4 regions of the Streptomyces sp. NPDC036822 genome follow, and region 4 is predicted to be linked to each of the others. Evidence: riboswitches for the same ligand, from Rfam matches in the RefSeq annotation. Region 4 holds a riboswitch; each other region holds the start of a gene.
The links. A riboswitch is a leader RNA that binds a small molecule or an ion and turns the genes downstream of it on or off. The one in region 4 is predicted to bind cyclic di-AMP.

Region 1 (2,191 bases), on a different contig from region 4:
GCAGGACCGCGAAACGGTCCGCCCAGCCGAGGTACTTCCCGTCGGGGCCGGGGTCTCCGACGCCCTCGGTGAAGCTGTCACCGATCGCCGCGTACGACCCGAATACGTCCATGTCTCTTGATCTCGAATCGTCTGCCACGGGAGCACATCCTTCCTTTACGGGTGTGACCTACGCGACCGTAAGGAGGTGTTGACGGTGGGTGAGATATGCCACCGGTCAAGATTGCGCCAAGGCGGAATACGCGAAGGGCCCGGCACGAAGGTGCCGGGCCCGGTGCGTACCCGGGGGTTCGCGGGTGCGCGGGACGCGTCAGACGCCGACGCCCTTCTGGCGCAGGTACTCGAGCGGGTCGATGTCCGAGCCGTAGCTCGGTCCGGTGCGCATCTCGAAGTGCAGGTGCGGACCGCTGGAGTTGCCGGTGGAACCGGACAGGCCGATCTCGTCGCCGCCGTTGACCGACTGGCCGGTGGAGACGGAGAGGGAGGAGAGGTGGGCGTACTGCGAGTAGGTGCCGTCGGCGTGCTGGATGACGACCTCGTTGCCGTACGAACCGCTCCAGCCGGCGGAGTACACCGTGCCCGCGCCGACGGCCTTGACCGAGGTGCCGGAGGAGGCCATGAAGTCGACACCGGTGTGGTAGCCGGAGGACCACATGGAGCCGGAGGCGCGGTACGGCGTGGAGACGCCGTTGCTGACGGGGGCGACCCAGCCGGAGGCCGCGGCCCGCGGCTCCTGGGCGGGCGCCGCCGCCGTGCGCTCGGCGCTGCGGGAGCTGCGCGTCGCGGAGTCGTCGGAGGAGGACTTCTCGGCCTTCGCGGCGGCCTTCGGCGCGGCCTTGGGGGCAGTGGCCTTGGGCGCGGGCGCCTTGGCGGTCGACTTGGCGCCGATGGTGAGCTTCATGCCGGGGAAGATCAGCGAGGGGTTCTCGCCGACGACCTGGCGGTTGTCCTGGTACAGCTTCTTCCAGCCGCCGGCCAGGTGGTGCTCGGTGGCGATCTTGGACAGGTAGTCGCCGGCGACGACGGAGTACGTCGTGGGCTTCGCCTTGGCGGCGGCGGCCGGGGCCTTCGCGGGAGCGGCGGCGACGGCGGCCACGGCCTGCTCGGGAGTCACGGCGGGAGCGGACTTCTCGGCGGCGTGGGCTCCGGTCGCGCCGAGGAGCGGCAGGGCGACGACGGCGCCGCCCGTTCCGGCGGCGACGAATCCGCGCGTGATCGGGTTGACCTTGGGACGGCGGTGCTTACCCTTCGCGGGCATGGCGAATTCCTCTCCGTCGCCTGCGAGGTGAGCTGTCGGGTTCGGGCTGGAGTTGCCCGGTCGCCATGGCGCGCGACTTCACCCCAAGCCGTTCCGGATCGACCGGATCGGCGTACTACCTGGGTCCCCCGCTCCTGCCATACGTGGGTGGGTGCGGATTCCGGACGGTGGCAGGATTCGGCGGTCCGACCGGATTGACGGTGACCGTAGACGAGCCTGTCGGCGCGAACAAGCCGTCTTATTCCCCACGCATTCCGTGGGCTGATTTCCGCCCGGAATTCCGGTCACCCTCCGTGGATGCCGCCACCTCGATCCCCTTTTCGCGCAGGGAGTTCGCGAAAGACGATCAGGCACGTTCCGTCACGGTTATGACGCTGCTCACGCACCGAAACCCATCTCCCCTGTTACCAGGGCGCGTTATCACCAAGGCCCCAATTCGGACAGAACACCCATTCCCGTCCGAGGGGTGTGCGCGGGGGCCGCCACCCGGAATGATTGCCCCAGGAACCGATCTCGTATCGTCGAAGTCCGCCAACACTCAGGAGCACTCGTGACGCAGCAGCTGCCGCAGGTCTCGTCGACCGAACCCGAGCTGAGCGGGGTCCGCAACTTCCGGGACGTGGGCGGCCTGCCGACCGTGGACGGCAGGTCGGTCCGGTTCGGCCGCCTCTTCCGCAGCGGCCACCTGGCGCACGCCACCGAGGAGGACGCGGCCTTCCTCGCCGGCCTCGGGCTGCACACCGTCTTCGACTTCCGCAACGCGGCCGACCGGAAGGTCGAGGGCGCGGACGTCGAACTCCCCGGCGTGCGGAACGTGAACATCCCGCTCAACGACCCGGCCGACGGCAAGGAGTTCTGGAAGCTGGTCAGCGGCGGCGCGCTGGAGCAGCTGCGCGAGGCCCTCGGCGGCGGCAAAGCGGCCGACCGGATGTC
Region 2 (2,191 bases), on a different contig from region 4:
CTTCCGGGAGGCCGCCGAGCAGGAGTCGACGCTGGAGGGCGTCGCCCAGCGTCTGGAGCGGGCGCTGGCCCGTGAGGGCACCCGGCGGGCCGGCCTGGACGCCGCCGAGGGGTTCACCACCGCCGTCCTGGCCGAGATCCCGCGCGGTGCCGGGCTCGTCCGGGTGGTCAACCGCGGGCACCCGGAGCCGCTGCTGCTGTACGCCGACGGCGGCCTGACCATGCTGGCGCCGACCGAGCCCGCGCTGCCCCTCGGAATGGGCGATCTGGCCGCGTGGCCGGACCGGGCCGACGCGACGCCGTACCCGCCGGGCGCCACGCTGCTCCTCTTCACGGACGGCCTCTCGGAGGCGCGCGACGCCCAAGGAGCCTTCTACGACCCCGCGGAGCGTCTCGCCGGGAGGATCTTCCCGGGGCCGGAGGAGCTGCTCGACGCGCTCGTCGACGATGTGCGCCGGTACACCGGCGGCGGGACGACGGACGACATGGCGCTGCTGGCGGTGAGCCGTCCGGCGTCGGGGCAGCCGGTGCGGCGGCGGACGATGCCCGTGGTGCCGTGACGTGGGCGGTCGTGACCATCCGTGATCGAAAGGTCCCGCTCCGATAACAGTTGACTTAACATCAGTTTCGAGTTGCGCACCGCCTTTTCACGGAAGGGGGGTCAAGTCGGGCCAATACGCCGCAATCCTGTGAACGATCAATAGGAACAGCTTGGAATCAGGACCCCCTGTCTATTAACGTTCGATAACGCAGCGCGGTCGTCCCAGTCGTCGCAAGAGACGGCACCGTGCGCGTGCGCCGAATCCTGAAAGGGAACCGGGGAACCACTACTTGGGGTGAATCGGGCGCTTTCGCACCTGTGCGACCGTGCCCGTAGGAGACCTTCCTGCTCCGAACCCGTCAGCTAACCCGGTAGGCGAGAAGGAAGGAAAGGAGCACGCCTCCGTGGCGTCCAACACCCCTGCCCCCGAAGCCCCCTTCGATGCGTTCGGTGCCTCGGGTGCCGCCGGGACGGACCACGACGCGGGCACCTGGGAGGAGTGGAACCCGACCGAGGACTCCCTCCGCCAGCAGGCCCGCTCCGGAGGCCGTCACCGCGTCGTCAAGCAGCGCTCCGGCTTCGCCCGCTCCTCCACCGTCCTCGGCGTCGGCGTCATCGCCGCCGTCGGCGCGGGCGGCCTGGCCACCGCGCAGGAGAAGCCCGCCGTCTCCATATCCCTTCCCGACCTCGACCTCCCGGACGCCTCCGGGCTGCCCGGCGTCGGCGAACTCCTGGCGGACGGGACCGACGGAGCCGGCGACACGGCCGACGGCTCCGGCACGGGCAACCTCCAGCCGCTCACCGCCACCCTCGCCCTGCCCGCCGAGGGCACCGGGACGGCCGAGGTCACGACCGCCTCCGCGTCCACCGCCGACGCGGGCGAGGCGCTGCGCGCCCGCATCCTCCAGCAGGCCGAGCAGCAGCAGGCCTCCGCCGACGCCGCCGAGAAGGCCGCGGCGGAGAAGGCGGCGGCCGAGAAGGCCGCTGCCGAGGCGGCCGCCAAGGCGAGCGCCGCGGAGAAGGCGGCGGCCGAGGCGAAGAAGCAGGCCGAGGCCGAAGCGGCGGCCAAGGCCGAGGCGGAGCGCCTGGCGAAGCTCGCCGCGAGCTACGCCCTGCCCACCTCCTCGTACGTCATCACCTCCACCTTCGGCGAGTCCGGCTCGATGTGGTCCTCGGGCTACCACACGGGTCTCGACCTCGCCGCCCCCACGGGCACGCCGGTCAAGGCGGTCCACGGCGGCACCATCACCTCGGCCGGCTGGTCCGGCGCGTACGGCTACCGCATCGTCCTGGAGCTGGAGGACGGTACGGAGATCTGGTACTGCCACCTCTCCTCCATGACCGCCTCCGCCGGCCAGTCGGTGGGCACCGGCGAGACGATCGGCCGCGTGGGCGCGACCGGCAACGTCACGGGAGCCCACCTCCACCTGGAGGTCCACACCCCGGGCGGATCCGGCGTGGACCCGGCGGCCTGGCTCCGGGACAAGGGCCTGAACGTCTGACCCGGCAGGTCGGTCCTCGCCGGCGCGGCGGACGCCGCCGTGCCGGATGCGGGCCCGGTGTCCGTCAGCTGCGGTAGGGGTTGTAGCCGCTGTAGTCGAGGTACTGCGGCGGCGCCCACACCTGCCCCGTGGCCCGCGCCGCGTACGTG
Region 3 (2,191 bases), on a different contig from region 4:
GGAATGCCGCAGACCGCTTACGGGGCGGTCGGTGGGCGCACGGCGACGGCGAGGTCCCGGCCCCCGAGCGGCCGGGTCCTCGCCGTCGTCGTCCTCACCGGCCGCTTAGTAGGGGCCGTTGACGTTGTCGATCGAGCCGTAGCGGTCGGCCGCGTAGTTGCAGGCGGCGGTGATGTTCGCGACGGGGTCGAAGAGGTCCATCGACGTACCGGGGACGTGATAGGCGAGGAAGGTCGGCTCGATCACCTGGAGCAGGCCCTTCGAGGGAGTGCCCTTGACGGCGTTGGAATCCCAGAGGTTGATGGCCTGCGGATTGCCGGAGGACTCCCGCATGATGTTGCGCTGGATCCCCTCGTAGGTGCCGGGGATCCCGTACGACGCCATGACGTCCAGCGACTCGCGGATCCAGCCGTCGAGGTCGTTGGTGTAGCGCGGAGCGGCGGGGGCGGCCTGCGCCGCCTTGACCGGTGCGGCGCCGCGGTCCTGCGAACGGCTGGCGCGGTCGGTGCTCGTGCTCGCCGTGCTCTTCGGCTTGGCCTTGGCCTTGGCCTTCGCCTTCGGCTTGGTCGTCGTCTCCGCCTTGGCCGGCGCCTTGGGCGCGGCCGCCTGCTTCCGGAGCGTCAGTTCCAGACCCGGGTGGATGAGTGACGGGTTGTCACCCACGACGCTGCGGTTGATGTTGTAAAGGACCTTCCAACCGCCGCGCACGCCCTGCTCCTGCGCGATCAGGGAAAGGGAATCACCGGCCGTGACCGTGTAGGACCGCGCCGGGGTCGCGGCGGCGGGAATCGATTCTTTGATCTTTTCCACGGCGCTGGAGACGGTCTTCTCCGTGGCAATTCCGGTGGACGTTCCGGAGGCGGCGGAGGGCGTCGCGTGGGCGGCGGCGGTCGCGACCAGGGGCAGGGCCAGGGCGGCGCCGCCGGTGCCCGCGAGGGCGAGACCACGAGTGAGGGGACGGTGCTTGGGGCGCCGGTGCTTACCGTGTGCAGGCATGATGGGTTCCTCTCCGGCGCCTGCGGGGTGAGCTGTCGGGTTCGGGCTGGAGATGCCCGGCCGCACGTGTGCGACTTCACCCCGATCCGATCCGGAATCCCGAACCGGAGAGAAAAGTGGGTCCCCCGCTCCTGCCGACGGGTGAATAGGTGGTCTTTCGGGCGGTGGCAGGATTCGGCGATCCGCTCGAATGCAGGTGACCGTAGGCGAGAAATGTCGACGAAAACAAGTCCCGGGCCGTGCGGGTAATTCCGGAATGTGCGCCCGTGGTGTGACCTGGCCCTCGATACGGGGACGGGCCGGGCCGAACTTCCTTGGGAGGCAGGGGGTCGCCGGGTCGCCGGGGGTCGTTCCGCGCCGCGGCGTGATTCACGTCACCGGGGGAGTGATATCAGTCTTTATGAGGGATTCACCGGAGTGTGCAATCTCCAAAGGGAAAGTGCATTAATACTCCTCAATATCCCTTTTGGCCACTTGTGTCCGATGCGAGGGGAGGGTCGGGGGGGAATGCCTTGCGGTGCAAGGTAGTCGCTCACTATCATGCACCGCATGACAAAGGAGCTGCCGGGCGCCGGTGACCAGCGGCGCAGCCAGCTTCTGCGCGGGGTGCTCGACCTCTGTCTGCTGTCCCTGATCGCCGAACGGCCGCGCTACGGCTACGAGTTCGTCGAGGCGCTCACGCAGAGCGGTCTGGAGCTGGTGAGTGAGGGAAGCATCTACCCCCTGCTCGCCCGGATGGAGCGGGCCGGGCTCGTCGAGTCGTACCGGGCGCCGTCGGCCAGCGGCGGCGCGCCCCGCAAGTACTACCGGCTCACCGGGCCGGGCCGGGCCGAACTGGACGGCGGGCGGACCGTCTGGCGGGACTTCGCCGCCCAGGCCGGCCGTGTCCTGGCCGGCCCGGCTGACCGCACCATCGAACCGACGGGGGAAACGACCACATGACATCCGAACGCATACTCGCGGTCTGCCGCAGCAACTGGGAGTACCGGGGCATCGACGACGCGGCCGTCCGCGACATGCTCGCCGAGCTGGCCGCCCACCTTCAGGACGCGGAGGCCGCCGGGCGCACCCCGCACGACGTGGTCGGCGAGGACGTCAAGGCGTTCGCCGCCTCCTGGGCCGACGCCCGCCGGCCACTGCACCGGCGAGTGGCCCGCCTCGCGGCGATGATCCCCTTCGTCGCGGGCGTGCTGCT
Region 4 (2,191 bases):
GGTCGGCGTCGGGCCCGTGACGCGCGGAACCCCGGTCCGACGCGCACGGGGGAAGGGCGCGCCGGACCGGGGTGGTCACCGCGGGAGGGTCGTGGGGCCCGTGGAAGCCGCCGGACTCACACGGGCCGCCGGGCTCACTTCAGGTGAAGCTGCTGGCCCGGGTAGATCAGGTCGGCGTCGTCGACGATGTCCTTGTTGAGCTCGAAGAGCTTCGCCCAGCCGCCCTTGACGTCGTGGGCGGCGGCGATGGTGCTCAGGGTGTCGTGGGCCTTGACCTTGTACTCGCCGTCACCCTTCTCGACCTTCTTGCCGGTCGGGGTGGTGACGGTCTTCTTGGACTCGGCCTTCTTGGGCTCGGCGGCCTTCGGCGCGGTGCGCTTCTCGCTGCGGGTCGTCGGCTGCTCGGCCTGACGCTCCGGCGCGGGGGCGCTCTTCTCGGCGGAGCCGCCGTCGTACGAGGCGCCGGAGAGGCCCACGCCACAGCTCGGCCAGGCACCCTTGCCCTGGCCGGCCAGGACCTTCTCGGCGATCTCGATCTGCTGCGACTTGGAGGCCTGGTCGGCGGTCGCGGCGTAGGTGGTGCCGCCGTAGGCGGCCCAGGTGGAGGCCGAGAACTGCAGGCCGCCGTAGTAGCCGTTGCCGGTGTTGATGGACCAGTTGCCGCCCGACTCGCACTGGGCGACGGTGTCCCACTCGGAGCCGGTGGCCGCGGAGGCGGACCCGGCGGTCATCAGCGGGGCGGCCACGGCGACACCGGCGATGCCGGCGAGCGCGACGGCGCGGGTGGCCTTGGAAGCGCGACGGTGCTTGCCCTTGCCCGAAAGCAGCATGAAGTTCTCCTCACCGACGCCTGCGAGGTGAGCTGTCGGGTTCGGACCAAGTGAGTTGTCCGGCCGCGTGACCAGCACGCGGCTCCACCCCAAGCCGTTCCGGCCGTCTGTCTCGACGGCCGGGACCGGCACTTACCTGGGTCCCCCGCTCCTGCCTACGGCGCTTGCGCGACGACTGTTCCCATCGGCCGACGGCAGGATTCGGCGTTCTCGGTCGACGGGGCCCGCGGTGGCGAGCGATGTCGACCGTAAACACAGACCCCCACGAAGTTCAAAGACGTCTATAAGGGAGAAATCACCCCTACGTGCCTCTGAGCGAGGGGCGTTTGCGCAGGTGAGAAGCGACAGGAGCAGAGTTTGCGGACGTGACAGGCCAGTTCGGGCAAAGAGACCCATGTCTCACTTGCACAGAACCGGACATAGGGTCTCGAACTACCCTTGCGCCGGGGCCGTTTCGGGCGTCAGGTCGAGACTCTGACCAGGCAGGATGAGGTCCGGATCGGCGCCCACCGTCCGGCGGTTGGCGTCATAGAGGGCGGTCCAGCCGCCGGGCAGCTCGTTCTCCTGGGCGATCTCGGTGAGATTGTCCCCCGGCTGGACGGTGTATTCGTCCGCAATGCCGGAAGTATCCGTGTTGTTCTCACCCGTGCCGGGCGTCGCGCCCTTTGTCGACCCGTCAGTCCCGTCGGCACCGGCGGTCCCGTCGGCCGGCGAAGCGTGACGGCCGCTCTCGCGGCCATCGTCTGTACCGGTTTCGAGGGTGTTGTCCACATTGCCCGTCTCCGGGGCGGCGCCTCCGCGGTGCTTGCCGGTGCCGGGGGCGACCGGGGCGGAGGGCGTGCCGGAGGTCCCGGGCGTGGCGCCGGCGCTCGGCGCGCCGGTGGTCGCCGAGGCGTCCGGCGACGAGGGCGCGGTGAGGGCGGGCGCGGAGGGCGTGGCCGGGGAGGTCGCGGGAGCGCTGGGGAAGGTCTCCGGAGCGGCGGGGCCGGCCGGGATGCCGGCGGTCCGGTTCGACTCCGCGGCCGGACCGGTGGGCTCCTCCGGCGTGAGCGGCGGCCCCGGGTCGACGTCGGGGACGGTGCCGTCGTTCGTCAGGCCGGCGATGGGGGCGCAGGTGGCCCACTCCGTGCCGCCCGCGGCGAACGCCCGCTCGGCAACCGTGATCTGCTGCGCGCGGCTGGCGAGGTCCGCGCTGGACGCGTAGGCCAGGCCGCCGTGCCGCTCCCAGGTCTCCTGGGTGAATTGGAGTCCTCCGTAGAGGCCGTTGCCGAAGTTGGCACTCCACAGGCCACCCGATTCGCACTCGGCCACCCGGTCCCAGGTGGCGACATCGGCGGCCGAGGCGGAACCCGCGCCGAGCA

Region 1: linked by a shared signal. The riboswitch ahead of ACZ68P_RS12020 (M23 family metallopeptidase) and the one ahead of ACZ68P_RS31000 (transglycosylase family protein) in region 4 are both predicted to bind cyclic di-AMP.
Region 2: linked by a shared signal. The riboswitch ahead of ACZ68P_RS07560 (M23 family metallopeptidase) and the one ahead of ACZ68P_RS31000 (transglycosylase family protein) in region 4 are both predicted to bind cyclic di-AMP.
Region 3: linked by a shared signal. The riboswitch ahead of ACZ68P_RS15185 (LysM peptidoglycan-binding domain-containing protein) and the one ahead of ACZ68P_RS31000 (transglycosylase family protein) in region 4 are both predicted to bind cyclic di-AMP.

What each region holds. Positions count from the first base shown of each region.
Region 1 covers NZ_JBVJPY010000004.1:308,833-311,023, reverse strand. The annotation lists gene ACZ68P_RS12025 (SGNH/GDSL hydrolase family protein) at 1-139, opposite strand, end outside; gene ACZ68P_RS12020 (M23 family metallopeptidase) at 311-1,258, opposite strand; cyclic di-AMP (ydaO/yuaA leader) riboswitch at 1,263-1,418, opposite strand; gene ACZ68P_RS12015 (tyrosine-protein phosphatase) at 1,809-2,191, shown strand, end outside.
Region 2 covers NZ_JBVJPY010000003.1:16,869-19,059, reverse strand. The annotation lists gene ACZ68P_RS07565 (PP2C family protein-serine/threonine phosphatase) at 1-559, shown strand, start outside; cyclic di-AMP (ydaO/yuaA leader) riboswitch at 786-933, shown strand; gene ACZ68P_RS07560 (M23 family metallopeptidase) at 945-2,042, shown strand; gene ACZ68P_RS07555 (PrsW family intramembrane metalloprotease) at 2,107-2,191, opposite strand, start outside.
Region 3 covers NZ_JBVJPY010000005.1:429,780-431,970, forward strand. The annotation lists gene ACZ68P_RS15185 (LysM peptidoglycan-binding domain-containing protein) at 106-996, opposite strand; cyclic di-AMP (ydaO/yuaA leader) riboswitch at 999-1,158, opposite strand; gene ACZ68P_RS15190 (PadR family transcriptional regulator) at 1,546-1,938, shown strand; gene ACZ68P_RS15195 (hypothetical protein) at 1,935-2,191, shown strand, end outside.
Region 4 covers NZ_JBVJPY010000020.1:55,930-58,120, forward strand. The annotation lists gene ACZ68P_RS31000 (transglycosylase family protein) at 135-830, opposite strand; cyclic di-AMP (ydaO/yuaA leader) riboswitch at 833-1,003, opposite strand; gene ACZ68P_RS31005 (transglycosylase family protein) at 1,263-2,191, opposite strand, start outside.